One region of the Cedecea sp. B1(4) genome, then DNA from elsewhere that is predicted to be linked to it. Evidence: riboswitches for the same ligand, from Rfam matches in the RefSeq annotation. Region 1 holds a riboswitch; each other region holds the start of a gene.
What was found. A riboswitch is a leader RNA that binds a small molecule or an ion and turns the genes downstream of it on or off. The one in region 1 is predicted to bind thiamine pyrophosphate.

Region 1 (7,742 bases):
CACAAATGTAGACCAGACGGGGGGTTAATTGGAAGCCTCCAGGGAGGACAAATCAGACTGTATGTCACGTTTTACTGTCTTACTGCTGCAAATTTATACCGATATTACTGATGCCGGCCTCACGGAGGTCAGCACGAAGCCCTTTAATGAGCTCAATATCGCGTTCTTCGCAGTCCGCCAGCAGCCGGAAAATCTCCCACTGAATGTCCCATTCTTCTTCTACCGCCGGGTTTGCTCTCAACTCCTCGTCGGTCATTTCACGACCGGCCTGAGTCATTTCCAGCATCGCCACCGAAGTGATTGAACATTTACTGACTTCGATTGCGTGCTCCAGCGTTTCACCCGAGAGACGCGAGTGAATAAGCTCACTCAACGCCACGCACGCGTCAATCGCCGGATAGACACCGTAAATATCATAGTCGTCAGCCGCGGGAATTGCCTCTTCAAGTTTCTCTAACTGACTATCAAAGTTCACTTTGGCGTCTTTCACCGTTTGGGTTTCCCAAACCAGGTCCAGGATCTTGCGATAAAGCTGAGGATCGCCAAAGCCAGTTTGCTGGCAAAACATGGCGTAGTTCGGGTACATACGCTCGCACAAAGAAGCCATAAAGGTGACGTGCTGCCAGCTTTCCAGCTTCTCCAGGCGTAAATGAATAGGGTTCTGTAACATGACGATGTCTCAAAGACGGAAAATTAGCGGCAGTTTACCTGAATCACCTGCCGATTGCTTGCAGGCGCTTAAAAGCCGGGCGCCCGGATGCAACGGCATCGGCCCAACGGGTTGGCTCCGGCAAACGGTAGCCGGCCATGCAACGCTCCACCCACTTTAATGCGCCGTCGAGGCTTATGCGGTGCCCGGTAGAAATAAACAAAGGATTACAGCGTTTTTTACTGCGCCAGACCCAGGCCAGCTGCTCGCCTTTGTCCATCAACGGCGCACGAGCGTCGGGCTCGTCCCCCAGCGGTTCAAACTTCCCGCACAGCCGCTTTTTCGCCACGCCAATCGTCGGCACATCCACCAGCAGCCCAAAATGGCTGGCAACCCCTAAACGACGGGGATGCGAGATGCCGTGTCCGTCCACAAACACCAAATCGGGCTTCTGCGAAAGCATCCCCCACGCCTCAAGCAGCGCGGGATATTCGCGGAAGGATAAAAAGCCGGGAATATAAGGCATGGTGGTGGCAATTCTTGCCACCTGATATTCAACCAACTCAAGAGACGGGTAGCTCAACAAAACGATGGCCGCGCGGGTGACGTCTCCGCCTTGTTCAAATCCCACATCGGCCCCGGCGATCAACCGCGGCGGATCCTGCTCAAGGCGATCTTCTCGGATCACCTTTGAGGCCAGATCCAGCTGTTGCTCTCGCAGTAAGGTGAGATCCATCTCTTGCCACCTTAAGCCCGGTGGTATTGCGCGGACAGGCGATGCACAGCTTCCACAAAGACGCCAGCATGCTCTGGCGGAACGTCCTGGTGAATACCATGCCCAAGGTTGAAGACGTGCCCTTCTCCCTGCCCGAAACCAGCCAAAATGGTGGCAACTTCTTCTTCGATACGTGCAGGCTGAGCGTAAAGCATGGAGGGGTCCATGTTGCCCTGCAGCGCGACTTTATGGCCTACGCGACGACGTGCATCTGCAATGTCCGTTGTCCAATCGAGGCCCAGTGCGTCGCAGCCGGTTTCCGCCATCGCTTCAAGCCACTGCCCGCCGCCTTTGGTGAACAGCGTCACCGGTACACGGCGGCCATCGTTTTCACGCAGCAGGCCATCGACAATTTTGTGCATGTAGTAGAGCGAGAATTCTTTGTAATCTCGCCCGCTCAGCACGCCACCCCAGGTGTCAAAGATCATTACCGACTGCGCGCCCGCACGAATTTGCGCATTCAGGTACAGCGTCACGCTCTGCGCCAGCTTATCCAGCAGCAGGTGCAGCGCTTTCGGGTCGGCAAACATCATTTTCTTAATCACGGTGAAGGCTTTGCTGCTGCCGCCTTCCACCATATAAGTGGCCAGCGTCCACGGGCTGCCGGAGAAGCCAATCAGCGGCACTTCGCCCTTCAGTTCACGGCGAATGGTGCGCACCGCGTTCATCACGTATGCCAGCTCGCCTTCCGGATCGGGAATCGGCAGCTTTTGAACGTCGGCCAGGCTTTGAATCGGGGAGCTAAAGCGCGGGCCTTCCCCCGCTTCAAAGTACAGCCCAAGCCCCATCGCATCCGGGATGGTCAGAATGTCCGAAAAGAGGATCGCCGCATCCAGCGCGTAACGGCGCAATGGTTGCAGAGTGACTTCGCAGGCCAACTCGGCGTTTTTGCACAGCGACATAAAGTCACCCGCCTGAGCGCGCGTCGCCTTATATTCCGGTAGATAACGCCCTGCCTGGCGCATCATCCACACCGGGGTGACATCTACCGGCAAGCGCTGCAGAGCGCGCAGGTAACGATCGTTCTTCAGTTCAGTCATGTTTACCTTTCCTTTAGCTGTATCGCCGCAGTCTATCATTCATAGTCCGCGCGACACAGGGCGACGGTATCTTCAATTAAGCGGCGCGCCACGGTGCCCGGCGGCGGTAACAGCGGCAGTTGGTCATAGCGATACCAGCCCGCATCCAGCAGTTCTTTCGGGTCAATATTGATTTCACCGCTGTGATAATCCGCCATAAATGCGGTCATCAGCGACTGCGGGAACGGCCAGGGCTGGGAAGTCACGTAGCGCAGGTTTTTCACCTGAATGCTGCTCTCTTCCATGACTTCGCGAGCCACCGCCTGCTCCAGCGTTTCGCCCACTTCGACAAACCCGGCCAGCACGGTGTAGACGCCGTTGCGGTGGCGCGTGTGCTGAGCCAGCAAGATATGATCATCCTTACGAATAGCGACAATAATGCAGGGGGCAATTTGCGGGTAATAGCGTTCCCGGCAGTGCCCGCAGAGCATTGCCCATTCGCTTTTGCTGAAGTGCATTTCATGGCCGCAGTAACCGCAATACTTATGCGAGCGATAAAACTCAGCCAGTTGAACGCCTCGTCCGGCCAGTTGGAACAGGCCCACATCGCGATCAAGGAGCTGACGCAGCGAGCCCATATCCGAGCGGCGGTTTTCACGAATCAGCCAGACGGGCTCACCTTCCCACTCACCGATATCCAGGGCACGGCTGCCTACGAGTTGAAATTCTTCCGCGCTGCCGTGAGGTAAGTCACCCTGCGGCAACCATATTTTTTGCTCATGGCTGACTATCCACCAACCATGATCTAAGTTTTGAATAACACGTTCCATAACCTGGTGCACATCCCCGTGTTCACTGATATAAACAATTAGTTTTTACTTTTTTGGGTTAGTTTGCGTTCAATCTTTTAACTCACGGAGTCTCAATCATGCTGAACCAGTTAGCCAATCTGACTGAGCGCGTTGGTGGTAGTAATGAGTTAGTTGACCATTGGCTGCAGGCCCGTAAGCACCTGCTGGTCGCCTATTACAACATGGTCGGGATCAAGCCTAACAAGGAATCGCACACCGCGCTCGACGAAAAAGCGTTAGACAATTTTTGCCACGGCCTGGTGGATTACCTCTCTTCCGGTCATTTCAGTATCTACGAGCGAATCATCAGCAACCTGGAAGGCAGCAGCCCGCTGCTAAGCGCAGCCCAGCTCTACCCTCAGTTGGAAGCCAACACCCAGCAAATCATGGACCTCTACGATTCCCATCTGGAAAACGCCATCGACCGCGACAGCTGGGTCGAGTTTCAGCAGGCGCTGTCAGAGATTGGCGAATGCCTGGAGTCCCGCTTCACCCTTGAAGATAAACTAGTCCTCCTGGCTATTGATAACAACCTCGACGGCAGCGCCAGCGATCCTGCCGGGCTGGCAAGTCCAGCTTGAGTTGTTAGCTATTAACGAGTAATTTACAACTTTCCCACCGCAAGGTGGGATCATTCTTGTCGGAGTGCCGAGTGCGTTAAGCACCGGCTGAGACCGTTAATTCGGGATCCGCGGAACCTGATCAGGTTAGAACCTGCGAAGGGAACAAGAGTAATTCTATCTTTGGGTACACCCGTTCTCGGGCGGCCCATATCCATTACTCCTTCCGTTGTCCTGACAAGCCATATCCTGACTAAACCTGGAATGTGCTATGTCTGCATCTGAAAACAAACCAGGCCGCCGCGAACAACGCGCCGCCGCCCAACACTTTATCAATACGCTTGAAGGCACCGCCTTCCCTAACTCCCGACGCATCTATCTGACCGGGTCACGTGAAGATATACGTATCCCGATGCGCGAAATCCAGCTCAGCCCAACGCTCACCGGCAGGAGCAAAGATGCCCCGCAATATCAGCCGAACGACGCGGTTCCCGTCTACGATACCTCCGGCCCCTATGGCGATCCCGACATCGCCATAAACGTGTTAAATGGGCTAAATCCCCTACGCAGCGCCTGGATTGCCGACCGGCGTGACAGCGAAGCACTGGATGAACGCAGCTCCGCTTACACAAAAGCGCGTCTTGCCGACGACGGCCTGGACGAATTACGCTTTGAAACTCGGTCCAAACCTCGCCGGGCAATAGCCGGACAGTGTGTCACCCAGTTACATTACGCCCGCAAAGGCCTTGTCACCCCAGAGATGGAATTCATCGCCATTCGCGAAAATATGGGGCGCGAGCGTATTCGTGATGCCGTCCTGCGCCACCAGCATCCCGGCGAAGGGTTTGGGGCCCGCCTGCCGGAAAACATCACGCCGGAGTTTGTCCGCGATGAAGTCGCCGCCGGGCGAGCGATTATTCCTGCCAATATCAACCACCCGGAATCAGAGCCGATGATTATCGGCCGCAATTTCCTGGTAAAGGTCAATGCCAATATCGGCAACTCGGCAGTCACGTCTTCTATTGAAGAGGAGGTGGAGAAGCTGGTGTGGGCCACTCGCTGGGGGGCAGACACGGTGATGGACCTCTCCACCGGCCGCTACATTCATGAAACGCGGGAATGGATCCTGCGCAACAGCCCGGTGCCCATCGGCACGGTGCCCATCTACCAGGCGCTGGAGAAGGCGAACGGTATCGCCGAAGACCTGAGCTGGGAGATGTTCCGCGACACGCTGCTGGAGCAGGCAGAGCAAGGCGTGGATTACTTCACCATTCACGCCGGAGTGCTGCTTCGCTACGTCCCGATGACCGCGCAGCGCCTGACTGGGATCGTGTCGCGCGGCGGATCGATTATGGCGAAGTGGTGCCTGTCCCATCATCAGGAAAACTTCCTGTATCAGAACTTCCGTGAAATCTGCGAAATTTGCGCCGCCTATGATGTTTCCCTTTCCCTGGGCGATGGCTTACGCCCCGGTTCCATTCAGGATGCCAACGACGAAGCACAGTTTGCCGAACTGCATACGCTGGGCGAGTTGACCAAAATTGCCTGGGAGTACGACGTCCAGGTGATGATTGAAGGCCCGGGGCATGTGCCGATGCAGATGATTCGCCGCAACATGACCGAAGAACTGGAGCATTGTCACGAAGCGCCTTTCTATACCCTTGGCCCGCTCACAACCGATATCGCACCGGGCTATGACCACTTCACCTCCGGCATTGGTGCCGCCATGATGGGCTGGTTTGGCTGCGCGATGCTTTGCTACGTCACCCCGAAGGAGCACCTCGGCCTGCCGAACAAAGAGGATGTTAAGCAGGGACTAATTACCTACAAAATTGCCGCTCACGCCGCGGACCTGGCCAAAGGGCATCCCGGCGCACAAATACGCGACAACGCGATGTCCAAAGCACGCTTTGAATTCCGCTGGGAAGATCAATTCAACCTGGCGCTCGACCCGTTCACCGCCCGCGCTTACCACGATGAAACGTTGCCGCAGGAATCCGGCAAAGTCGCGCATTTCTGTTCCATGTGCGGCCCTAAGTTTTGCTCCATGAAAATCACCCAGGAAGTGCGCGATTACGCCGCAAAACAGGCGAGAGATGCTGGCATGGAAGATATGTCCCAGCACTTTCGCGCCCGGGGCGGCGAAATTTATCTCAGACAAGAGGAAGCATAATGTCCAGACTCACTTTCCCTGCCACCTCCCGCCGACTGGGCCTTTATCCGGTCGTCGACAGCGTGGAATGGATCGAACGTCTCCTCGGGGCAGGCGTCAAGACCATCCAGCTCCGCATTAAAGACAAACGCGATGCCGACGTTGAAGCCGACGTCATCGCAGCCATTGCGCTGGGCGAACGCTACAACGCTCGCTTGTTCATTAACGATTACTGGCGACTGGCCATCAAACACGGTGCCTACGGCGTACACCTCGGCCAGGAAGATATGGATGTCGCCAACCTGGCGGCGATAAGCGAAGCCGGACTGCGTCTGGGGCTTTCAACCCACGACAACATGGAAATGGATCGCGCCTTAAGCGCAAACCCGTCCTACATCGCGCTGGGCCATGTCTTCCCTACCCAAACTAAGCAGATGCCCTCTTCCCCTCAAGGGCTGAATAAGCTGGCAGAACATATTCAGACGCTGGGTGATTACTCCACCGTTGCCATCGGCGGAATAAGCATCGATCGCGTACCTGCCGTCTTAGCCACCGGCGTGGGCAGCGTCGCCGTCGTCAGCGCCATTACGCAGGCACCCGACTGGCGCATCGCCACGGCGAAGCTACTCGACCTGGCAGGCACTGGCGATGAATGACGCGGATTTTATGCGCTATAGCCGCCAGCTACTGCTGGAAGACGTGGCGATTGAAGGGCAGGAAAAACTGCTGTCCAGCACGGCGCTGGTCGTCGGTCTGGGCGGCTTAGGTTCACCTGCCGCGCTGTATCTCGCCGCCGCTGGCGTAGGCAAGCTTATCGTAGCGGACGATGACAGGGTGCATATCAGCAATCTCCAGCGCCAGATCCTGTTCACCTCAGAAGATATTGAGCGCCCGAAATCTTCCGCAGCCCACCAGCATCTGCAGCGCCTGAACCCAGGAGTGAAAATTGTTCCGCTGGCAGAAAGGCTAACGGGGGCTTCGCTGACAGAAGCCGTGCGCGAGGCCGACGTGGTGCTGGACTGCAGCGACAATATGGCAACCCGCCAGGCGGTAAACGCCGCCTGCGTGGCCGGGAATACGCCACTTATCACCGCCAGCGCCGTCGGTTTTGGCGGCCAGATGATGGTCCTGACACCGCCCTGGGAACATGGCTGCTACCGCTGCGTCTGGCCTGACGAGAGTGAACCCGAACGCAACTGCCGCACCTCCGGCGTCATCGGCCCGGTCGTGGGCGTGATGGGTACTCTTCAGGCGCTGGAGGCCATTAAATTACTTACCGGCATGACGCCTGCTGCTGGCGCTTTGCGCCTGTTTGACGCCCGGCAACATAGCTGGCGCACTCTGGCGATGCAAAAATCAGCCACCTGCCCGGTCTGCGGAGGTCGCGATGCGCATTCAGTTTAACGATGAATATCTGGAATGTACGGCCGGTCTGACGCTCGCAGCCCTTCTGGCCCAGCTTGATCAGGGCAAAGTTGGCGCAGCACTGGCCGTTAATCAAACTATCATCCCGCGTGAACAGTGGAGCAATTATCTGCTGCGCGAGGGCGATACCATTCTGCTGTTTCAGGCAATTGCCGGGGGCTGACATGTTACAGATTGCCGATAAAACCTTTTCCTCCCGCCTGTTCACCGGCACCGGAAAATTCTCCTCCAGCCAGATGATGATCGACGCGATTCGCGCTTCTGGCTCACAGCTTGTCACCATGGCGATGAAACGCGTGGATTTACGTGGC
Region 2 (7,742 bases), on a different contig from region 1:
TCGGTTCGCATCGGCTTGAGCAGGCCGTAACGACGCTGCCAGGCACGGAGCGTGGTGGCGTTTATCCCGCAGAGCCGGGCAAATTCGCCGATGGAGTAAGACATGAAGAGCACCTGATAACCATGAATACTCACAATATACTACGAATTATACCGGGCTGAATGAAGCGCGAAGCGTTTGCACTTTATTTTCAATGTCCAACGGAAAAACATTTGCCCCGTTACCGGCTTTGTCCCCGCCAGGAGAAACGCTGCCTGGCAAATGTCTGGCGGGGCGCCGCCCGACTAAACGGCTGATTAACTTAAATCGTGCAGTCCTTTATCCAGCGCGGCACTCAGCATCATTTCTTCGAAGTTCACCGCCAGCCCGCCACGCTGCGGGGTGCAGCACATCACGCCTACTCTGCATGCGTCGAATCCGGGGAAATGCGCCAGTCTCAGCAACGGCCAGCTTTTGCCGTCAACGGAATACTGCAGCCGCAGGCTGTCACCTTTTCGGGTCAGGCGCATCCAGAACAGATTTGCCTGACCGGGAAATACACCGGTTGCCCAATCGGAATGGCCCTGCGTCAACACGCTGCCAATGGTGGGGGCGTTGTCGTTAAACTCGATGCCCGCTTTTAGCCAGTGGGATTCATCCCCCAGCAGCATGATACCGGCCTGGTCGTAGAGTGCGCTAAATTCAGCTTTGACCTTCACCTGGAAGGTAAAATCCTCCTGCACGTTGCAGCCATAAAAATGGCCGGAGAAACGCTCAAACCCGTACCATGTTTTGCGCCAGAAGTCGGTTTGTTCATCGGTGACAACTGTCAGCCCGCCGTCGCCTTCTTGCCAGACTTTTGGCTCATTAATCCAGTAAAAATCCGGGTTCATAGCATGACCTTTTCCCTGTTTTATTTAGCGCCAGCCCAGCTCCGGTGCAACGTGCTTCAGAATAGATTCGATCAGGTGCGCGTTATAATCCACGCCCAGCTGGTTTGGCACGGTTAACAGCAGCGTGTCGGCTTCGGCAATCGCCTCATCCTGCGCCAGTTGCTTAATGAGCAGCTCCGGTTCAGCGGCATAGCTGCGGCCGAAAATGGCCCGGGTTTGTGGCTCGATGTAGCCAACCTGATCGCCTTCTTTGCCGCTGCCGCCGAAGTAGTTGCGGTCGCGCTGGTCCATTAACGCGAAGATGCTGCGGCTGACGGAAACGCGCGGCTCACGCCTATGGCCCGCTTCTTTCCACGCGGCCCGATAAGCGCGGATTTGCTTCGCCTGCTGGATATGAAACGGCTCGCCGGATTCATCGGTTTTCAGCGTGGAGCTTTGCAGGTTCATCCCTAACTTCGCGGCCCACGCCGAAGTCGCATTGGAGCTCGCCCCCCACCAGATTCGCTCCCGCAGCCCGGCAGAAAACGGCTCCAGACGCAGCAGACCCGGTGGATTAGGAAACATTGGCTGCGGGTTCGGCTCGGCAAAACCATCCCCTTTCAGCGCCTCAAGAAAAACCTCGGTATGACGGCGCGCCATATCGGCTTCGGTTTCTCCTTCCCCTGGCACATAGCCAAAATAGCGCCAGCCGTCGATCACCTGCTCCGGCGAGCCACGGCTGATCCCAAGCTGCAGTCGGCCCCCGGCAATCAAGTCCGCGGCTCCCGCGTCCTCCACCATATAGAGCGGGTTTTCATAGCGCATGTCGATCACGCCGGTACCGATTTCAATACGTTTGGTTTTTGCCCCGATGGCCGCCAGCAGTGGGAAAGGCGAGCTTAACTGGCGAGCAAAATGGTGCACGCGGAAGTAAGCGCCGTCAGCGCCAAGCTCTTCGGCGGCAACGGCCAGGTCGATGGACTGCAGCAGCGTATCCGCCGCAGAGCGCGTGCCGGACTGGGCGGCAGGCGACCAGTGGCCAAACGAGAGAAAGCCAATCTTTTTCATCGGATATCATCCTTAGACTCGTAGGTAACCGGCCTACAGTGACAAAATTCCCGCCCCGAGTGCCAGCAAAATATTGCGATACCGCACTAAACGGATCGTCGCTTTCAGCAAGGTCAGACACAGCGCCCGGCGATTGTAATCAAAAAGTAAATGTCGTATAACAGGCACCTCCGAGGGGTGTCCTGTATGGGCTGAGATGGCGTAAGCCGAACCCTTTGAACCTGATCTGGGTCATGCCAGCGAAGGGACGGTCGGCAATCACAGCTCTGTTATTGTCTGTTCATACCTCTGCGCGCCCGGATCTCCACTTACCCAGGAGGTCCCATGTACACCCCACTTTTCGAAAACGGTCTTTACGGACGACTGCGCGAGCAGGCCGGCCAGCACTGGCAGGATTACGTCGATCACCCTTTTTTGCAGCAGCTTGCTGTCGGCACGCTGCCTGAAGCCGCATTCAAGCGCTATCTGACCCAGGATTATCTTTTCCTGATTCATTTTGCCCGCGCCTACGCCCTGCTGGTCAGCAAGCTTCGCACGCTGCCGGAAATGCGCACCGCGACCGCATCGCTGAATGCCATTGTCTCCGAGCTGCCGCTCCACGTGGCTTACTGTCGAAGTTGGGGCCTGGACGAAGCGCAAATAGTGGCCGAGGCGGAAGCGCCAGAAACCATGAATTACACCCGTTACGTGCTGGATATTGGCCATTCAGGCGACGCGCTCGATCTGCTGGCTGCCCTGTTGCCCTGCGTGGCCGGATATGCAGAAATCGGCCTTGGCCTGCTGCATAGCCCCGACACGGTGATGGCAGGCAATCCCTACGCGAACTGGATCCGTAACTATGGCGATGAAGGCTACCTCACCGGCGTGCAAGCCGCTGTGCAGTTGCTCGAAAACGTAGGCCACCAGCGTGGCGCGGAAAGCCGTTTCTCAGAGCTATCACAGATTTTTACCACCGCGACGCAGCTTGAATCCGCGTTCTGGCAGATGGGGCTGAATGCCTCATGACCGACAGCGCGACTTCGCCGGGCATTCAGGTGCGCGATCTCAGCCTGCGCTTTGGCCAGCAGACCATTTTTGAGCGGCTGAATTTTGATATTCCCGGCAGCAGCTTCGTTGCCCTGCTGGGCGCGAGCGGGGCGGGTAAAACCAGCCTGCTAAAAATTATCGCCGGGCTGGCGCGGGCCTGTGGCGGAAGCGTGACCTGCAGCGACGGCCTGCCGGTTGCCGGGCGTATCGCCTGGATGGGGCAGAAAGATTTGCTCTACCCGTGGCTCAGCATTGAGCAGAACGTGGCCCTCGGAGCTCGCCTGCGTGGTGACGCGGTCGACAGGCAATGGACGGAACATTTGATTGAGCAGGTCGGGCTGGCTGGCTATGCCAAAGCCCTGCCAGCTTCGCTATCGGGCGGGATGAGGCAACGTGCCGCCATCGCCAGAACGCTTTACGAAAAGCGCCCGATAGTGCTGATGGATGAGCCGTTTTCGGCGCTGGATGCCATCACCCGCACGGCCATTCAGGACCTGGCGGCCAGGCTGCTGGCAAAAAATACCGTGCTGCTGATCACTCACGATCCGATGGAAGCCTGTCGGCTCAGCCATCGCCTGCTGGTGCTCTCCCGCTGGCCTGCGGGCATCGACGATACGCATGTTATTGCCGGGCAGCCGCCCCGCGCGCCGGACGATGTAGATCTACTCCAAAGCCAGGCCGGGCTGCTGCAACAGTTGATCAGGGCCGCCGAATGAAGCTGACTTCAGACACCCATGCTACACGCCTGCGCCGTGGGCTGACCGTCTTTGCCGGGCTGCTGCTACTTTGGTATCTGCTTACCCTCGGCAATATTCCCGCCTTTCTTTTGCCCTCTCCCGCTTCGGTGGCACTGGCGTTATGGGATGGCCGCGATTATCTCGCCTGGCACACGCTGGTCACCGCCTCAGAGATTATCAGCGGGCTAATTCTGGGCGTGCTCCTCGGTGCGGGCCTGGCGCTGGGCATGATGTTTTCCCCCCGCCTCCAGCGCTGGCTGATGCCACTGGTACTCACCAGTCAGGCAATCCCTGTGTTTGCCCTCGCACCCCTGCTGGTGCTGTGGTTCGGCTTTGGCATGAGCGCCAAAGTGGCGATGGCGGTGCTGGTGATTTTCTTCCCGGTGGTGTCGTCGTTCTTTGACGGATTGCGCCGAGTGAATAACGACTATCTGGATTTGGCCCGCACGATGGGGGCTTCACGCTGGGCGCAGCTGAGGCACGTTCGGCTGATGGCGGCGCTGCCTGCTTTTGGCTCGGGGCTGCGCATGGCCGCCGCCGTCGCCCCCATCGGGGCAATTATTGGCGAATGGGTGGGCTCTGCCGAAGGGCTGGGCTACGTCATGCTAAACGCCAACGCCCGCATGCAAACCGACGTCTGCTTTGCCGCGCTGTTTATTTTAGTCCTGATGACCGTTCTGCTTTGGCTGGCGGTCGATGCCCTGCTGAGGCGGCTGATTGTCTGGTCGCCTGAAAACAACGAATAACCGCCTTAATTAAGGAATTAAGAAGATGAAAAAAACGCTGTGTGGCCTGCTGCTCACCGCCGCCTTTGCCGCTCAGGCCTCCGCCGCTGAAAAGCTGACCCTGGTGCTGGACTGGTACATTAACCCCGATCACGCGCCCATTATGGTGGCTGAACAAATTGGCGCTTTTAAGGCCGAAGGGCTGGACGTGAAGATCATCCCGCCATCCGACCCGGCGTTGCCGCCGCGCCTGGTTGCCGCCGGGCAGGCCGATCTGGCCATTACCTACCAGCCACAGCTGCATTTCTTTGCCGATCAGGGGCTGCCGCTGGTGCGCGTCGGGACGCTGATTAACACCCCGCTGAATACGGTGATGACGCTGGATCAGAACATCAAATCACCAGCGGATCTTAAAGGCAAAAAAATCGGCTATTCCGTCAGCGGTATCGAGCAGGCGACGCTTGCCACCATGCTTGAGCATGAGCACGTCAAACCGGAAGAGATGAAGCTCATCAACGTCAACTTCCAGCTCACCAGCGCCCTGCTGGCGGGCCAGGTGGATGCGGTGATCGGCGGCTACCGCAATATCGAAGCGCTCGAGCTGAAGCTTCAGGGTAAACCCCCGGTGGTGTTTAACGTCGAGGACTACGGCGTCCCGGCCTACGATGAGCTGATTTTTGTGGCGAATCGTAAAACGGCGAATGAACCGAAGATCAAAAAATTCTTCGCCGCGCTGAAAAAAGGCAACGAGTACCTGCAGACGCATCCGCAGGAAACCTGGCAGGCCTTTGCCAAAGCCCACGCAGAACTGAATACCGAGCTGAATAAGCAGGCCTGGCAGGCAAGCCTACCGCTGTTTGCTACCGACCCGGCTAAACTCGACCGCGCCCGCTACCAGGCCTACGAACAGTTTCTGTTTGATAACAAGCTGATCAAGAAAATCACCCCGGTGGATGACTACGCCGTAGAGCTGCACTAAGCCAGGTTGCCCGGTTGCCTGCCAACGGGCAGCCGGGCCTCAGTCAGTCGAACCAGGCATCAATCGGATCGTAATACCGTGCCCAGGCTTTAGGCCCTTCTGCCATTTCGGCATCGGTAAGTAAGGCATACTGCAGCTTCTCGCGCAGACTCGCCTCGTCCATATCAATGCCGATGAAAACAATCTCCTGGCGCGCATCGCCAATACCGTCTTCCCAGTGCTTTAAAATGTGCCTGAGGCTTTCGGCATCCTGCGGCCACTGCTCACGGGGGATGCTAGCCCACCACATCCCTGCCAGTCCCTGGCGCATCACACCGCCCGCGTGGGACCAGGATCCGGCATGCTGAGGGCGACTCGCTAGCCAGAAAAAGCCTTTGGAGCGAATAACGCCTTTAAGCCCGCCGTCGGTCACCATCTGGAAACGTGCCGGATGGAAGGGGCGCCGGGCACGAAAAACAAAATTACGAATACCGTATTCTTCGGTTTCCGGCGTATGTTCGCCGCGCAGTTCTTTTAGCCAGCCCGGCGCCTGAGCGGCGGCATCAAAGTCAAACAGCCCGGTATCCAGAACCTGATCAAGGCTAACCTGGCTAAACGCCGAAGTGATGATTTTTGCGCGTGGGTTAAGGGAATGCAGCACGGACATCAGGCGGCGTTTCTCTGCGTCGTCGATAAGATCCGTTTTGTTGAGTACAAGAACGTCGCAAAATTCTATCTGGTCAATCAGCAGGTCAACCACGGTGCGTTCGTCCTCCTCACCCATGGACTCGCCGCGAGACTGAATGCTGTCGTAAGATTCATAATCCCGAAGGAAGTTAAAACCGTCCACCACCGTCACCATGGTGTCGAGCCGGGCGATATCGGACAGGCTTTCACCCTTATCGTCCACAAAGGTGAACGTTTCCGCCACGGGCAGCGGTTCGGAAATACCGGTAGATTCGATGACCAGGTTATCAAAACGCCCTTCCCGGGCAAGCTGGCTGATTTCCACCAGCAGATCTTCACGCAGCGTGCAGCAAATACAGCCGTTGCTCATCTCCACCAGCTTTTCATCGGTGCGCGTCAGGCTTGAACCGCCCTCACGCACCAGCGCAGCGTCAATATTCACCTCGGACATATCGTTGACGATCACCGCCACCCGCCGCCCTTCCCGGTTATTTAAAATATGATTCAGCAAAGTGGTTTTTCCGGCACCCAAAAAACCGGACAGCACGGTAACGGGCAGTTTCTTTGGCCGATTGTCGGCCTGTGTTAACGATGACATTGCAACTCCTTACTGACTGCGCAGCCATTATTGATATGTTATAACATAACAACAATAAGCGACATTGTCATGCCGGAGATAAAAACCGTGCGTAGAAATGAAAAAAGCCAGCTAACGCTGGCTTTGAGAAGGAAAGCTGAATTACTGCAGGCGGAACACCCGGACCAGGTCACGCAGCTGCTTCGCCTGGTCATTCAGAGATGCCGCGGCGGCAACCGACTCTTCCACCAGCGCGGAGTTTTGCTGGGTGGTGGAATCAATCATGCCAATGGCGCTGTTGATCTGGGAAATGCCGTCGGTTTGCTCCTGGCTGGCCTGCTTGATCTCCCCGAGGATGGTGTTCATTTCCTGCACGTTTTCGATCATACCGGCAATCTGGGCATTCGCTTTTTCCACCAGCCCCATGCCCTCGCGAGTCTGGGTGGTTGAGTTCTCAATCAGGCTTCTGATCTCGCTCGCAGATGAAGCACTTTTTTGCGCCAGCTGGCGAACTTCCCCGGCAACCACGGCAAAACCACGGCCATGCTCCCCGGCACGAGCCGCTTCCACCGCCGCATTCAGCGCCAGAATGTTAGTCTGGAACGCGATGGAGTCGATGAGGTTAATGATGTCCGACATACGGTTGGAGGTTTCATTAATCACGCGCATTTTGCTGGTGACCTGAGACATCATCTGGCCGTTGTTTTTCACCACCGTTGCGGCTTCGGAAGAAAGCTTGGTTGCCTCGTTGGTGTGGTCAAAGGTGTTTTTCACCGTGGAGGTGATCTGCTCCATGGAAGCCGCCGTTTCCTCTACGGAGCTGGCCTGCTCTTCGGTGCGAGCCGCAAGATCCTGGTTCCCGGCGACAATTTGCGCGGCGGCAGAAGAGATAGTTTCCGATCCCTGCTGAACCTGATGGACAATCTCTTGCAGGCGGACTTTCATGCTCATCAGCGCCTGCAGCAGTTCGCCTGTTTCATCTTTATGGGTAACCGTGATGCTGCCCGTAAGGTCGCCTTCAGCAATCGCCCCGGCAAATTCAACGGCGCGAACCAGCGGACGAGTAATGGAACGCACCACAAACATACCGATGAGGCTGCCCAGCGCGATACT
Region 3 (7,742 bases), on a different contig from region 1:
GGCGCTGGCGCTGGCGGACGCCATCATCGAGCACCACGGGGCTATCAACCCGGACGCCATTGGCCGCCATATTCTGGCGTGGGCAGAAGGGTTCGACGCGTTTAACAAAAACGTGCTCGGCCCGACGTCGAAAATAGCCCTGAATGCGATTAAACAAGGCACGCCAGTAAGCGAGCTGGAAAACAACGGCGTAACCAACGGGGCCGCGATGCGTGCCTCCCCGCTTGGCTGCCTGCTGCCCACGGCCAGTCTAGATGAGTTTGTGGATGAGGTCGCGTTAGCTTCGAGCCCGACGCACAAATCAGATCTGGCCATTGCCGGGGCGGTCGTTATTGCCTGGGCCATTTCCCGTGCTATTGACGGTACAAGCTGGGCCACAATTTGCGATGAGCTGCCATCCATCGCCCGCCACGCGCAGGAAAAACGCATCACGACATTTAGCGCGTCCCTCGCGGCACGTCTGGAATTAGCGCTGAGCGTGGCAAGAAAAGCGCGCGGCACCGAATCCGCCATGGAAGAGATTTACCAGTTGGTCGGCACCGGTACCAGCACCGTTGAGTCAGTACCGGCGGCGATTGCGATGGTCGAACTGGCAAAAACCGACCCTAACCGCTGCGCCATCCTGTGCGCCAATCTCGGCGGAGATACCGACACCATCGGCGCCATGGCTACCGCTATCTGCGGCGCGCTGAACGGCGTGGAAAGCATCGCCCCGGCGCTGAAACAGGAGCTGGATGAAGAGAACCAGCTCGACTTCACGCGCTACAGCCGCATCTTTATGACCTATCGCCAGCAAAGAGAGGCCAGCCATGAAGCCAAATGAACTGCTGAGCAAACTGCCCCAGCTGCAGGCTCAGCGCCCGGTTTGCGTGCTCGGTTCGGCGGTGATTGACGTCATCGCCGACGCCTACGCCCTACCGTGGCGCGGCTGCGATATCGAACTGCATCAGCAGGGCGTGAACATTGGCGGCTGCGCGCTGAACATCGCCATCACGCTTTCGCGCCTCGGCATTGACTCGCAGAACGCGCTGCCAATTGGCCAGGGCACCTGGGCCGACATTATTCGCAACAGCCTGGAAAAACAGCACATCCGCAGCGAGATCCACACCGATACGGGAGATAACGGCTGGTGCCTGGCGCTGGTCGAACCCGACGGCGAACGCACCTTTATGTCGTTTCGCGGCGTCGAGCATCAGTGGAATCAGGCCTGGCTTGACGGCCTGACCATCCCGCCAGATAGCCTGCTGTCGCTCTCTGGCTACCAGCTTGCCGGGCCGTGTGCGGAACTGCTCGTTAGCTGGCTGGAGTCGCTGCGGGCAATTACCCCATTCATCGACTTTGGCCCGCGTATCGCGGATATCCCGAAGCCGCTGCTGGCGCGGATTATGGCCTGCAAACCGATTGTTTCGCTCAACCGTCAGGAAGCGGCGATTGTTGCCGAATGGCTTGGCGTGGAAGCGGAAAATATTGAAGCGATTTGCCGTGCATGGCTCACCCGCTACGGCAGCCCGCTGATCGTTCGTTTAGATAAGGACGGCGCGTGGTTTGCGGCCGACGATAACATGGGGATCGCTGCGCCCTTCCCGACTACCGTCGTGGATACCATTGGCGCGGGCGACAGCCACGCGGGCGGCACAATTGCGGGCCTGGCGGCAGGCTGGAGCCTGGAAGAAGCAGTCAGCCTCGGGAATGCGGTAGCCAGCTACGTGGTCGGCCACCGGGGCGGGGACTGCGCGCCAAAACTCGCGCAGCTCGAGCAAACCTTACTCCTCGCAGACGAAAACGTATAAGTCGCTGCGGCAATGGCTGATGCTGTACTCGATGGGCCGGTTGTGCGGGTCGAACGCTACCTGTTTGATGACCAAAACCGGCACCGGCGTTTCCAGTTTGATGTGTGACTGGAATTCACTGTCCGGCATTCTGGCGCTGACCCGGCTGCGGGTGCGCTGCGGAATAATGTTCTGGCTGCGGAAGTAGTCGTACAGCGAAACGCCAATCTCATCCGGGTCGGCAATCAGCCCGGTCGGCACGTAAGACTCTTCGATAGACACCGCATCTTCATCCACGTAGCGAATGCGCTTGAGCAGAAAAACCTCGCTTTCAGCCGGGATCGCGAGCTGTTCAGCCACGTCTGCCGGGCATTTCACCACGCGTTTGTTCACCCACAGCGTATTTGGCTTTTTACCCCGGAGCACAACCTGCTGCGAAAAGCCCCTGGCCTCTTTCAGCGAATACTCAAACGTCGCATTAATTTGCGTTCCGTAGCCGCGCGAACGCGTCACCACGCCGTCATCTTCCAGCGCCTGCATCGCCTTGCGCACGGTAATGCGTGACACTCCCGTAAGCTGACTGAGATCGCGTTCCCCCGGCAGGATATTGCCCTGCGGCAACAGGCCCGCGCGCACGGCGTTTTTCACCGTTTCGACAAACTTGAGGTATAGAGGAGCGTTATCCGGGGCGGCAAAGCGCTGTTTGAGCTGTTCAACTAACTGGTGATGAGCCTGTTCCATGGTACGCAATTGTCCGGCAGGGAAGATGAAGCCAGTATAGTACCACTGGTATTACGCTGGCTAAAAACTTCTCTCTTAACCGACAGTTACCACCATTCGTGAAAATGATGTACCGGGCCGATACCGTGCCCGACCTCTAGCGAATCCGCCTGAGCCAGCGCCTTCGACAACCAGATTTTTGCGGCAGCCACGGTTTGCGCCCAGTCGTCATGGCGGGGGCGGAGCGCAGCCAGCGCGGCAGATAAAGTACAGCCAGTGCCGTGGGTGTTTTTTGTTTGCACGCGCGGCGCGGTAAAGCGCTGGACATCGTGGCGAGTAAATAGCCAGTCCGGGCTTTCTGCGTCGTCGAGGTGCCCGCCTTTCATCAGCACAGCCTCGCAGCCCATTGCCAGCAGCGCTTCACCCTGTTCGCGCATCTCTTTTTCACTGCGCGCGTGGGGCGCATCCAGCAACGCTGCCGCTTCCGGGAGATTGGGGGTGATCAGCGCGACATGCGGCAATAGCTTCCGACGTAAGCTTTCCACCGCCGACGGGGCCAGCAGCGGATCGCCGCTTTTCGCCAGCATCACCGTATCCAGCACCACGTTTGGTGCCTTATAGAACGCCAGTCGCTCTGCGACGGCTTCAACGATATCGGCCTCTGCCAGCATGCCAATTTTTGTGGTGTCTATTCGCACGTCGCTCAAGACAGAATCTAACTGCGCCGCCACAAACTCAGGCTCAATACGGTAAACGGACTGCACGCCACGGGTATTCTGCGCCACCAGCGCAGTGATCACGCTTGTGCCGTAAGCGCCGAGCGCGGAGAAAGTTTTCAGATCGGCCTGGATCCCCGCCCCACCGCTTGGATCGGTTCCGGCAATAGTTAATGCGTTGATGCGTTTCATGCCAGCCCCTCCGCATTCAGCAGATAAAGGGCGTCGAGGAAGGCTGGGGTAAAACTGCCCGGCCCACGGCTGGCGGCGATGGCCTGCTCGCCGGCAAGCGACATAAAGCGGCAGGCGCTGGCGACATTGTCCAGCCTGTCTCCCGGTAAAGCACAGCACGCAGCAACCACGGCGGAAAGCGCGCAGCCGGTGCCGACCACACGCGTCATGAGTTCTCCCCCGCCGGTCACGGCAAACGTTCGTTCGCCATCGGTGACGTAATCAGTTTCTCCGGTTACGGCAACCACTGCACCGGTTTCGCGCGCCAGCTTTTGCGCCGCCGGGATCGCCGAAAGTGCATCATCGGTGCTGTCTACGCCACGGCCTCCGGCCTGCTCCCCTGCCAACGCCATGATTTCAGACGCATTACCGCGAATGGCGGCTGGTTTCAGTTGAATAATTTCGCGAGCGAAGCGCGTGCGGAAAGCCAAACCACCCACGGCGACCGGGTCTAGTGCCCACGGCGTTTCGGCGCTATTGGCGGCGTGAATAGCAGCCAGCATCGCCGTCGCGCGTTCTGAAGTCAGGGTGCCAATGTTGATCAGCAGCGCGCTGGCAAGCCCGCTAAATTGTGCCGCTTCTTCGGCTTCAATCACCATCGCCGGGGCAGCCCCAAGCGCCAGCAGCACGTTAGCGGTAAAGGTTTGCACTACGTCATTGGTCATGCAGTGAACCAGCGGCGAATGCTGACGGAGGTGGTGTAAAACAGAGGCGGCGGTTGCGCCGGGTAGCAGGTCAGGTTGCATAACGGTAAGGCTCCTGTCCGGCGTGAAAGAAGGGACGCCGGACAGGCATCTGACTTCCCTACGCTGGCATTATCCAGATCAGGTGGTACGGGTATTTCTCAGCCTTCACAAAGAAGGGCACCCCGAGTCATTTACAGCAATATGTTGCGATTAATGCAGGTCATTAATCCATGCAGAGGATGGTAATGCCAGCGGGAAGTCTTGTAAACGGCAAAAGCGGTGCTTTGCGGATTGCAGGTGGCGGCTGGGTTGACACTGACTTCATTTAGGGCGACTTAGTGAAGAAATTCTCTCGTCGAATTTAACTGCCCTTTTCTATTTTTTCATTACACGACACCACACATAACTGGACTTTCAAACGTAAGCCTTCCGCCCCGATTGTAACAGCCGTGTGAGCGACCTGGCACCAGCACAAAGGGGGAATGTGAACGGCCTGTTTTATCGCTTTCAAACGCTCTCAACTAAGAATTTTCTTATGATTTAGATCAAAGACCGAATGATCACATTTCGGGATAGTTCATCGCCGTTATCAGTGCGCTAAATAACGTACTGCCGCGTTTAGATTAATTATTTATGGCGAGAGAAAAATGAAATTCGTTAACGTTAGTCAATCATTAGCTGTAGTGTTAGGTGTTTTAGTGCTTTCGGCTTCTGCCAGAGCTGATACGGTGAGTGACTTCTATAACAATATGGTGAAAAAATCCATTACGTGGGAAGAAGCTAACGTCAGTTTTGAAAATATGGATGCCACACAACAGCAGGCTATACGAGATTATGACCACGCCCATAATACAAATTACACAAGCGATTTTGTAGGTAAGATTACCACTACGCCACATCTGGATGGCGGCCATTCAGAGCCAGTTACTCCACATCTCGATGCCCCTCACACTATCGTCGCCAGCACGCTTACCCCATCAACGACAACGACTACCTCTCCGGTAGTATCGCCCGCAATAGACAAGAGTTCACACCTGGACAGCACGGCGACGGATGCCGACCGCCAGGCAGCCAAAGATAAAGCGATGATCGAATATGTCCAGTCTCAGGTAAAAAACGGTGTGGATGGTAAAAATGGGACCAACGGTATTAGTGGCACAAATGTCCTGACGACCACCGAAACGAAACTTGATACGGTAACGCAGGCACGCGTATCCACTAACGCTAACAATATTTCTTTAAATACGGAACATGCAGAAAATAATACCCGCCTGATTCAGGCCAACAGCCAATCGATAGACAAATTAAATAATGCATTTTCTGCATTAAAAGACGAAGTTAACAATAATCAAAAAGAGGCCAACGCGGGTATCTCTGGCGCGATGGCAATGAGCAATATACCGCAGGTGATGAATAATCAAACCGTGGCTATAGGGGCAGGGATTGGCGGCTATGAAGGTGAAAATGCTTTAGCCGTGGGCGCCTCTACACGTATCGGAAATGCTGTTGTTGTGAAAGCCACCGTCAGTGACGATACAGAAAACAACGTGGGTTACGGCGCGGGGTTATCTGTAGGCTGGTAAGTTTTCCCAGGCAACATTTACTTCGCTAAAACCACTGCTAAGCTCTATTTCAGCGTCTTTTCAAAGGCGCATTTTTGGCAGTCGGGGCTTTGGCCCGGCAGGGAATGAGCAAAAAAAACACAGTGGTCAGATAACAATATGAAATATATTATTTTACTCATCATTATTATTTCAGTGGTCTATGTACATTACCGCGGCAAGATTCGCTTTCGTTTCTGGCGGCAGCTGTCGGACCATTCCACGTTTACCGCCCCGCTTAACGGTTTTATGTATCTTTTCTCCAGGGTGCCAAATACGCCCTATTTGACGCCGGAAACCTTTCCCGAGCTGACAACGCTGCGGGAAAACTGGGAAGTGATTCGCGACGAAGGTATGCATCTGCAACAAATGGAGCAGATAAAAGCCGCGGATAAATTTAACGACGCCGGTTTCAACTCCTTCTTTAAAACAGGCTGGAAGCGCTTTTACCTGAAATGGTATGAAAACGCCCACCCGTCGGCCAGCATACTGTGCCCGAAAACCACCGAACTACTGCGCACCATTCCTTCCATCAAAGCTGCGATGTTCGCCACCCTGCCCGACGGCAGCCGCCTGCCGAGGCACCGGGATCCCTACGCCGGTTCGCTGCGTTTTCACCTGGGGCTTGCGACCCCGAATGACGATCGCTGCTTTATTGAAGTGGACGGGAAGCGCTATAGCTGGCGGGACGGTGAAGGCGTGCTGTTCGATGAAACCTATATTCACTACGCGGAAAATACCAGCGGCGAAAATCGCCTGATTCTGTTCTGCGACGTGGAAAGACCGATGCGCTACCGCTGGGCTCAGGCGGTTAACCACTGGCTGGGGCGCAACCTGATGAGCGCCGCGTCGGCACCTAACGATGAAAACGACCGCATCGGTGGGATCAACCGCGCTTTCCGCTACATCTATCAGATTCGTATCGTCGGCAAGAAGTTAAAAAGCTGGAATAAAACGGTGTATTACATCGTGAAATGGATCCTGTTTGGCGGGATTGCCGTGCTTATCTGGCGGGCGTTTTAGTTCACCTCCGCGAAATAAACGAGCCTTTGCAGTAATAGCCAGGGCTCGTTATCCGTTATCCGTAATCAGGCCAGTGACGCAATCTGGTTTTTCGCATCGGCGAGTGCGGCGCTTTTCGCTTCGTCGCCACGGCTCAGGTTTTCTGCGCGAATAATGGTCACATCGGTCAGGCCAATGAAGCCCAGTACCGCTTTCAAATAGGACTCCTGATGTTCCAGGAATGCCGCCGGGCTGTCGCCGGTGTACTGGCCGCCGCGAGAAGACGCGATAAACACTTTTTTGCCTTTTGGCAGCAGGCCTTCCGGGCCGTTGGCGCCGTACTGGAAGGTGCGTCCAGCCACACAAACGCGGTCGATCCACGCCTTAAGCTGGGATGGAATAGAAAAGTTGTACATCGGCACGCCAATGACAATCACGTCTGCGGCGAACAGGTCGTCAATAAACGCCCCACCGGCCGCGAGATCTGCACCCAGCTCAGCGTCGGTCACTTCCGCGCCCTGGAAAGCGGCAATGTGCTTGTCGGACAGGTGCTGAGCCGGGGACTGCACCAGGTCGCGGTAAATCACGGTGGCACCGGGGTGCAGCGTTTTCTGGCGGGCAACAATCTCCGCCGAAAGCTGGCGGCTGACGGAATAACCGCCCAGAACACTGGTATCAATATGCAGGATAGTCGACATCGTTTTAGCCTCTGAAATGGAGCCTGGTTTAGTGGATAAGCGCGTTAAGAGTTTTTTTAGAGCCGTTAACATAGGTGTGCTCAATCTTTAAGATTCGCTGAACATGGCAGCCACTATGCCACCGCCTTTCTCACCCGAATAGCCGTTATATTTCGATGCAATCCATCGTCATTCCCGATACATCATCGCCAATGACAAACCCATGCCGAAGGGCTATATTGCGCTTCACCCCTTCACTGCCAGGCAGGAACCACAATGCTGGACGGTATTTCGCTGGACCAACTTCGCACGTTTATTGCCGCCGTCGACGAAGGCAGCT
Region 4 (7,742 bases), on a different contig from region 1:
ACATGAGTCGGCGCGTTGGCGTTCTCGGGCATCGGGGTTGTAACCTCCCACTGCATCAAGTCTTCGAGCATCCTTAGTCTTTGCTCCACCGTCAGGCGAGCCAGCCATCCAGAGCAAACAAACTGTGTTGCGGCAAAGTACTGTTGGAAAAACTTCGCAGGTGATGACCGCTTCATAAACACCTCCTCGCTTCATCGGGAATCATTATTGACGTAATATAGGGAGAGTTAAATTGATGAGTTTCCGCCAGGAGTTCCTCTTTTATGTCTTCGTCACGCCTGCAACAACAATTCATCCGCCTGTGGCAATGCTGCGAAGGCAAACCTCAGGAAACCACGCTCAATGATTTAGCAGATTTGCTGAGCTGTTCCCGCCGCCATATGCGTACGCTGCTTAATGCGATGCAGGAAAAGGGCTGGCTAAGCTGGCAGGCGGAAGCCGGACGAGGCAAGCGCTCACAGCTCACTTTCCTCTATACCGGGCTGGCGCTTCAGCAGCAGCGGGCGGAAGACCTACTGGAGCAGGATCGCATCGATCAGCTGGTTCAAATCGTCGGCGACAAAGCTGCGGTCCGCCAGATGCTGATTTCTCATCTTGGCCGTAGTTTTCGCCAGGGCCGACATATTCTGCGTGTCCTTTACTATCGCCCGCTGCTAAATCTGCTGCCCGGCTCGGCGCTGCGCCGCTCTGAAACCCACATCGCTCGCCAGATTTTTAGCGGCCTGACGCGAATAAATGAGGAAAATGGGGAACTCGAAGCGGATATTGCTCACCATTGGCAGCAAATATCCCCTTTACGCTGGCGCTTCTTCCTGCGCCCAGGCATCCATTTCCACCACGGTCGCGAGCTGGACATGCTCGATATCATCTCTTCCCTGCAGCGCATCAACGCTCTGCCGCTTTTTGCCCATATCACGCAAATCACCTCGCCGACTATCTGGACACTGGATATCCACCTTAGTCAGCCGGATGACTGGCTGCCGTGGCTGTTGGGCAGCGTGAACGCCATGATCCTGCCGCGCGAATGGACAACGATGACGAATTTCGCCAGCCAGCCCATCGGCACGGGCCCCTATTCCGTGGCACGGAACAACCGCAACCAGCTGAAGATCCACGCCTTTGATGATTACTTTGGCTTCCGGGCGCTCATTGACGAGGTCAACTTTTGGGTACTGCCGGAAGTTGGCGAGGAGTCCAGCTGCGGCGTGCAGCTCCAGGGCATGCCGGACAGCGAAAAAGCCGTCGAAAGCCGCCCGGAAGAAGGCTGCTACTATCTGCTGTTCGACAGCCGATCCAGCCTTGGCGTTGACGAAAGCGTGCGCCAGTGGATTGGGCATATTCTCTCCCCGGTTAACCTTATCTACCGCGCTACCGAGCAGTATCAGCAGTACTGGTTCCCGGCTTATGGTTTGCTCCCCCGCTGGCACCATTCGAGGCCCGGACCGTTGCTCCCTAAACCTGCCGGCCTGGAGAGCATAACGCTTACCTACTACCGCGACCACGTAGAGCACCGGGTGATCAGTAGCATCATGACCGAATTACTCGCAGAGCAGGGCGTGAAGCTGGTTGTGCAGGAGATAGACTATGCTGAGTGGCATCAGGGCGAGGCCGAAAGCGACATCTGGCTGAACAGCGTGAACTTCACCATGCCGCTGGAATACTCTCTGTTTGCCCAGCTTTACGAAGTCCCGCTGATTCAAAAATGCATCCCTGGCGACTGGCAGGGCGATGCCCGTCGCTGGCACAGCAAAACGCTGGCCCTGCCTGAGTGGTGCAAGCAAATGCTGGAGCGCAATGACGTTATCCCATTGATTCACCACTGGTTGCGCATTGAAGGCCAGCGCAGTATGCGCGGGGTGAGGATGAACACGCTAGGCTGGTTTGATTTCAAGTCAGCCTGGTTTGCCCCACCGGGGCCATAACGCTTTCGTAACATGACTTCCGTAACCCAAAGGAAATCAGTAGAATCCTCCCTGCTCAACGGGGTGCCAGGACAGTTTGTCCGCGCTGAGATAATACCCGTCGAACCTGATCCGGATAACGCCGGCGAAGGGATTTGAGACACTCAACTCAATTCCTTTGCCCCCTTTTACTGAGGTGCAAAGTGTTCAAAAAATTTCTGCCGCTGCTGGCGCTGGCCGCCATGCCCGTTTTCGCTAAACCTGTATTAACCGTTTACACCTACGACTCGTTCGCCGCCGACTGGGGCCCTGGCCCGGCGGTGAAAAAAGCCTTTGAGGCCGACTGTAACTGCGAGCTGAAATTTGTGGCGCTGGAAGACGGCGTTTCTCTGCTGAACCGCGTGCGCATGGAAGGCAAGAACAGCAAAGCGGATGTCGTGCTGGGGCTGGACAACAACCTGGTAGAGGCCGCCACGCAAACCAAACTGTTTGCGCCTTCTAATATTGAACGCGGCGTCCTTCAGGTGCCAGGCGGCTGGAGGAACAGCACCTTCGTGCCTTACGATTACGGCTACTTTGCTTTCGTATACGACAAGAACAAGTTAAAAAACCCGCCAAAAAGCCTGAAAGAGCTGGTTGAAAGCGATCAAAAATGGAAGGTCATTTACGAAGATCCGCGCACCAGCACCCCAGGGCTTGGCCTGCTGCTGTGGATGCAAAAAGTGTACGGCAATAAAGCCCCGGAAGCCTGGCAAAAGCTGGCGAAAAAAACCGTCACCGTCACCAAAGGCTGGAGCGAAGCTTACGGCTTGTTCCTGAAAGGGGAAGCCGACCTGGTACTCAGCTACACCACCTCCCCGGCCTACCACATCATCGAAGAGAAGAAAGACAACTACGCCGCCGCGGACTTTAGCGAAGGACATTACCTGCAGGTTGAAGTTGCGGGCCGATTGGCGAACAGTAAACAGCCTGAACTCGCCGAGAAATTTATCAAATTCATCACCACGCCAGGTTTCCAGAACACCATTGCTACCGGCAACTGGATGTATCCGGTGACCAACGTGGCATTACCTGCTGGCTTCGACAGCCTGGTGAAGCCGCAAACCACGCTGGAATTTCCCCCTCAGCAGGTGGCCACCCAGCGCGCAGAATGGATCAATGAATGGCAACGCGCCGTCAGCCGCTAATACCAGGCTGGCTGTATCCAGGGCTCTTTGCCGCAACGCTGGTCGTGGCGGTAGCCCTGGCGGCTTTTCTGGCGCTGTGGCTTAACGCTCCGCAGGTGGATGTCTTTGCCATCTTACAGGACGACTATCTTTGGCACGTCCTGCGCTTTTCATTCTGGCAGGCCTTCCTTTCCGCCGCACTTTCCGTTTTCCCGGCAATCTTTTTAGCCCGCGCGCTTTACCGCCGCCGCTTTCCTGGCCGACTGGCGCTGCTGAGGCTGTGCGCCATGACGCTGGTGCTGCCGGTGCTGGTCGCCGTTTTCGGTATTCTTTCCGTTTATGGGCGAGAAGGCTGGCTGGCAACGCTCTGCGCCTGGCTGGGCTTTGAATGGCGCTTTTCCCCTTATGGCCTACAGGGCATTCTGCTGGCGCACGTCTTCTTTAATATGCCGATGGCGACCCGCCTTTTGCTGCAGGCGCTGAACAATATCCCTTCGGAACAACGTCAGCTGGCGGCACAGTTGGGGATGCAGGGCTGGCATTTCTTCCGTTTCGTCGAGTGGCCCTGGCTGCGCCGCCAGATACTCCCGGTTGGCGCCCTGATTTTTATGCTTTGCTTCGCGAGCTTCGCCACCGTGCTTTCTCTGGGCGGCGGCCCACAGGCAACCACCATCGAGCTGGCCATCTTTCAGGCATTAAGCTACGACTACGATCCCACCAAAGCGGCATTGCTGGCTCTGCTGCAAATGACGTGTTGCCTTGGCCTGGTGTTGTTGAGTCAGAAGTTAAGCAAGGCGATTCCCGTCGGCGTCAGCCAGCTTCAGGGCTGGCGCGATCCACAGGATTCTCTGCGCCGAAAACTTAGCGATGGCCTGCTTATCATGCTCGCCCTGCTGCTGCTGCTCCCACCGCTGCTAGCGGTGGTGGTCGATGGGGTTAACGGCAGCATGGGCAGCGTGCTACGGCAGCCAGCGCTCTGGAACGCGCTCTGGACTTCACTGAGAATTGCCATTGCCGCCGGGCTTGTCAGCGTGACGCTGACGCTGATGCTGCTTTGGAGTTCGCGTGAACTTCGGCTGCGTAACCAACGCTTCGCCGGGCAGGCCATTGAACTTAGCGGCATGTTGATTCTGGCCATGCCGGGCATCGTCCTCGCCACCGGCTTCTTCTTGCTGTTAAACAATACCGTGGGCCTGCCGCAATCCGCCGACGGCATTGTTATTTTTACCAATGCGCTGATGGCGATTCCTTACGCCTTAAAGGTGCTCGAAAACCCCATGCGAGATGTGGCGGAACGCTACTCTCAGCTTTGCCAGTCGCTAAATATCAGCGGCTTTAATCGCCTGCGATTTATTGAGTTAAAAGCGCTGAAACGCCCAATAGCCCAGGCGCTGGCATTTGCCTGCGTCCTGTCGATTGGCGATTTCGGCGTGGTGGCGCTGTTCGGCAATGAAGACTTCCGCACGCTGCCCTTCTGGCTGTATCAGCAGATCGGCTCTTACCGCAGCCAGGAAGGCGCAGTCACAGCGCTACTTCTACTGCTGCTTTGTTTTATGCTGTTTACCTTGATTGAAAAACTTCCGGGGCAAGATGCTAACTCTGACTGATGTAACCTGGCTGTACCAGCAGTTACCCATGCGCTTTTCCCTGAAGGTTGCGGCGGGGGAACGAATCGCCATCCTGGGGCCAAGCGGGGCGGGGAAAAGTACGTTACTGAGCCTGGTCGCCGGGTTCCTGCAGCCTGCCAGCGGCAACATCGTCATCGACGGCGTGGATCACACCCTGACACCGCCTTCAGCTCGCCCGGTTTCCATGCTTTTCCAGGAAAATAATCTGTTTAGCCATTTGACCGTCCGGCAAAATATCGCCCTGGGCATGCATCCGGGAATGAAACTTGATGAAGCCCAGAAGCAGCGACTGCGGGAAATAACGGAACGCGTGGGGTTAACTGACATGCTGGACCGTCTGCCGTCTCAGCTTTCCGGCGGCCAGCGGCAGCGCGTCGCCCTGGCTCGCTGCCTGGTTCGTCAGCAGCCCGTTTTATTGCTGGACGAACCTTTCTCAGCGCTCGATCCGGCGCTGCGCAAAGAAATGCTACAGCTGCTCGACGAGCTATGCCGGGAGCAACAGCTGGCGCTGCTGATGGTCTCCCACAGTATTGAAGATGCCGCCCGCATCGCCGGCCGCAGCATCGTGATAAAAGACGGGCGCATTGCATGGGACGGCGAAACGGGCAGGTTGCTCAGCGGCGAGGCAAGCGCCTCCGCGCTGTTGGGAATCTGCACTTAGTGCGACAGCACCTTCCGAAGGATATCCCAGTAAACCGGCATCAAGGGATGCTGCAGCAAGGCGACAAAACTGCCAATGCCCGCCACCAGCATCAGCGGAGCCAGCCAATTTAGTCGGGCCTGCGGTAAATAGCGGGCCAGTCGATCTGAGCCTGGCTTACCGCTGCGATACCAACGCCAGCTTAGCCATGCGGCCAGCCAAAGCAGTAAAGCCACCGCCAATAGCAGCCATTTGAAGCTCGCGCTTTTCATGTCTGCAGGAATGTCGATTGCTGCCCCGGCGAGGATCCCCGGCAGAAAATAGAGCGGCGGCCAGAGCAGGCAGCCGATGATATTCGGCGGCAAAAACTTCGCCAGCGGTAAATCCAGCATGCCAGCAACCATCGGCACCAGCGGGCGCGTAGGGCCAACAAAGCGCCCAACCAGGATCGTAAACATGCTGTGCTGATGCAGCGCATGTTCGGTTTTATCCAGCAGAGCTTTATTCTTCTTCATAAATGACCAGCGGTGCAGCGGCCCTTTGAAACGCTGCCCAAGCCAGAACGAGATCCAGTCACCCAGCAGACAGCCGACGATCCCGGCGCCCCAGGCATAATAGAAATTCACCTGGCCACTGCCGATCAGCGCCCCCAGTCCGGCCATCATCACCGTGCCCGGCAGGATCAGTCCCACCAGCGCCAGCGACTCAAAAAAGGCCACCAGCATCACCGCGAGAAGCGAATATGCAACTGACTGTGTAATAAAGTGTTCCAGTAAGGCTTCCATAAGCTTTCCGTCGATGAGCGAGCGGGCGATTCTCCAGAATTAACGTGACAGGCGTCAAGGTCTCATTTCTATGAATAAAGAATAGACGGTAAAGTTCCGGACAATTCGCACTCCCGGACAACAACACTGTATATAAATGCAGTAAGTCACGGTTGTTTGCGCTATAATCGAAACACTTTTCCTGAGAGAGAATGCAGCGTGTCTCAAGCTCGTCAGGGGTTTCTGCTGACCAGGCACTGGCGAGACACCCCGCGCGGTACCGAAGTCGATTTCTGGCTGGCCACGGACGATGGCCCGCTTAAGGTGCGCCTGCCGCCGCAGGAATCCGTCGCTTTTATTCCCCAGGCGCAGTTAGCCCAGGCGCAGCGTCTGCTAGCCGGTGAAAACCAGTTCCGCCTTACGCCGCTTGAACTCAAAGACTTCCATCGCCAGCCGGTAGCGGGCCTGTATTGCCAGCAGCACCGCCAGTTAATGCGGCTGGAGAAACTGCTCCGCGACGGCGGCGTGACGGTCTATGAGGCGGATATTCGCCCTCCGGAGCGCTTCCTGATGGAACGCTTTATTACCGCGCCGGTTTGGTTTAGCGGATACTCTCAGGGCGATGTACTGCTGGATACCCGCCTGAAACCTTCCCCAGAATACCGCCCGCCGTTGAAATGGGTCTCGCTGGATATAGAAACGAATCGACACGGGGAGCTGTACTGCATCGGCCTTGAAGGCTGCGGGCAGCGTCACGTCTATATGCTGGGGCCTGAAAACGGCGATGCTGCTGGCCTGGATTTTACGCTGGAATATGTCGCCAGCCGCCCTTTGCTGCTGGAGAAGCTGAATGGCTGGTTTGCCGAGCACGATCCCGACGTCCTGATCGGCTGGAACGTCGTGCAGTTTGACCTGCGCGTGCTGCAAAAAATGGCCGAACGCTACCAGGTTCCGCTCCGCCTGGGCCGCGGCAACAGCCCGCTAGAATGGCGTGAGCACGGCTTTAAGCAGGGCGTTTTCTTTGCCCAACTTGCGGGCCGGGTCATTATCGACGGCATCGAAGCGCTAAAATCGGCGTTCTGGAATTTCTCTTCGTTTTCACTGGAAACGGTCTCCCGTGAACTTCTAGGTGAAGGGAAGTCGATTGATAATCCCTGGGATCGTATGGATGAGATCGACCGCCGCTTTGCCGAAGACAAACCCGCGCTGGCGACCTATAACCTCAAAGACTGCGAGCTGGTCACGCGTATTTTCCACAAAACGGAGCTGATGCCTTTCCTGCTCGAGCGGGCGACGGTCAACGGGCTCCCGCTGGATAAACACGGCGGCTCGGTAGCTGCTTTCAGCCACCTTTATTTCCCGCGTATGCATCGTGCAGGCTATGTTGCCCCCAATCTGGGCGAGGTTCCGCCGCAGGCAAGCCCCGGCGGCTATGTGATGGATTCAAGTCCTGGACTCTATGACTCGGTGCTGGTGCTCGATTATAAAAGCCTGTATCCGTCGATTATCCGTACCTTCTTAATCGATCCGGTCGGCCTCGTCGAAGGTACAGCCCAGCCAGACGTGACGCACTCCGTTGAAGGGTTTATTGGCGGCTGGTTCTCCCGCGACAAACACTGCCTGCCCGAGATCGTGAGCCAGAT

Region 2: linked by a shared signal. The riboswitch ahead of tenA (thiaminase II) and the one ahead of thiC (phosphomethylpyrimidine synthase ThiC) in region 1 are both predicted to bind thiamine pyrophosphate.
Region 3: linked by a shared signal. The riboswitch ahead of thiM (hydroxyethylthiazole kinase) and the one ahead of thiC (phosphomethylpyrimidine synthase ThiC) in region 1 are both predicted to bind thiamine pyrophosphate.
Region 4: linked by a shared signal. The riboswitch ahead of thiB (thiamine ABC transporter substrate binding subunit) and the one ahead of thiC (phosphomethylpyrimidine synthase ThiC) in region 1 are both predicted to bind thiamine pyrophosphate.

Annotation. Positions count from the first base shown of each region.
Region 1 is NZ_JCAHMZ010000005.1:4,462-12,203, forward strand. It holds gene ACR6JA_RS12520 (YjaG family protein) at 80-670, opposite strand; gene nfi (deoxyribonuclease V) at 714-1,385, opposite strand; gene hemE (uroporphyrinogen decarboxylase) at 1,397-2,464, opposite strand; gene nudC (NAD(+) diphosphatase) at 2,500-3,273, opposite strand; gene ACR6JA_RS12540 (Rsd/AlgQ family anti-sigma factor) at 3,372-3,875, shown strand; TPP riboswitch at 3,926-4,036, shown strand; gene thiC (phosphomethylpyrimidine synthase ThiC) at 4,126-6,027, shown strand; gene thiE (thiamine phosphate synthase) at 6,027-6,662, shown strand; gene ACR6JA_RS12555 (HesA/MoeB/ThiF family protein) at 6,655-7,410, shown strand; gene thiS (sulfur carrier protein ThiS) at 7,394-7,594, shown strand; gene thiG (thiazole synthase) at 7,596-7,742, shown strand, end outside.
Region 2 is NZ_JCAHMZ010000002.1:63,646-71,387, reverse strand. It holds gene ACR6JA_RS03740 (MerR family transcriptional regulator) at 1-104, opposite strand, end outside; gene ACR6JA_RS03735 (DUF1349 domain-containing protein) at 297-872, opposite strand; gene ACR6JA_RS03730 (LLM class flavin-dependent oxidoreductase) at 897-1,919, opposite strand; TPP riboswitch at 2,083-2,184, shown strand; gene tenA (thiaminase II) at 2,244-2,924, shown strand; gene ACR6JA_RS03720 (ABC transporter ATP-binding protein) at 2,921-3,661, shown strand; gene ACR6JA_RS03715 (ABC transporter permease) at 3,658-4,428, shown strand; gene ACR6JA_RS03710 (ABC transporter substrate-binding protein) at 4,454-5,386, shown strand; gene zigA (zinc metallochaperone GTPase ZigA) at 5,430-6,650, opposite strand; gene ACR6JA_RS03700 (methyl-accepting chemotaxis protein) at 6,792-7,742, opposite strand, start outside.
Region 3 is NZ_JCAHMZ010000004.1:547,042-554,783, reverse strand. It holds gene ACR6JA_RS12180 (ADP-ribosylglycohydrolase family protein) at 1-823, shown strand, start outside; gene ACR6JA_RS12175 (PfkB family carbohydrate kinase) at 810-1,790, shown strand; gene ACR6JA_RS12170 (GntR family transcriptional regulator) at 1,764-2,510, opposite strand; gene thiD (bifunctional hydroxymethylpyrimidine kinase/phosphomethylpyrimidine kinase) at 2,597-3,397, opposite strand; gene thiM (hydroxyethylthiazole kinase) at 3,394-4,182, opposite strand; TPP riboswitch at 4,221-4,317, opposite strand; gene ACR6JA_RS12155 (YadA C-terminal domain-containing protein) at 4,770-5,705, shown strand; gene lpxO (lipid A hydroxylase LpxO) at 5,844-6,746, shown strand; gene ACR6JA_RS12145 (FMN-dependent NADH-azoreductase) at 6,812-7,423, opposite strand; gene ACR6JA_RS12140 (LysR family transcriptional regulator) at 7,679-7,742, shown strand, end outside.
Region 4 is NZ_JCAHMZ010000003.1:329,190-336,931, reverse strand. It holds gene sgrT (glucose uptake inhibitor SgrT) at 1-176, opposite strand, end outside; gene sgrR (HTH-type transcriptional regulator SgrR) at 264-1,922, shown strand; TPP riboswitch at 1,972-2,073, shown strand; gene thiB (thiamine ABC transporter substrate binding subunit) at 2,105-3,088, shown strand; gene thiP (thiamine/thiamine pyrophosphate ABC transporter permease ThiP) at 3,064-4,674, shown strand; gene thiQ (thiamine ABC transporter ATP-binding protein ThiQ) at 4,658-5,356, shown strand; gene ACR6JA_RS09055 (DedA family protein) at 5,353-6,120, opposite strand; gene polB (DNA polymerase II) at 6,319-7,742, shown strand, end outside.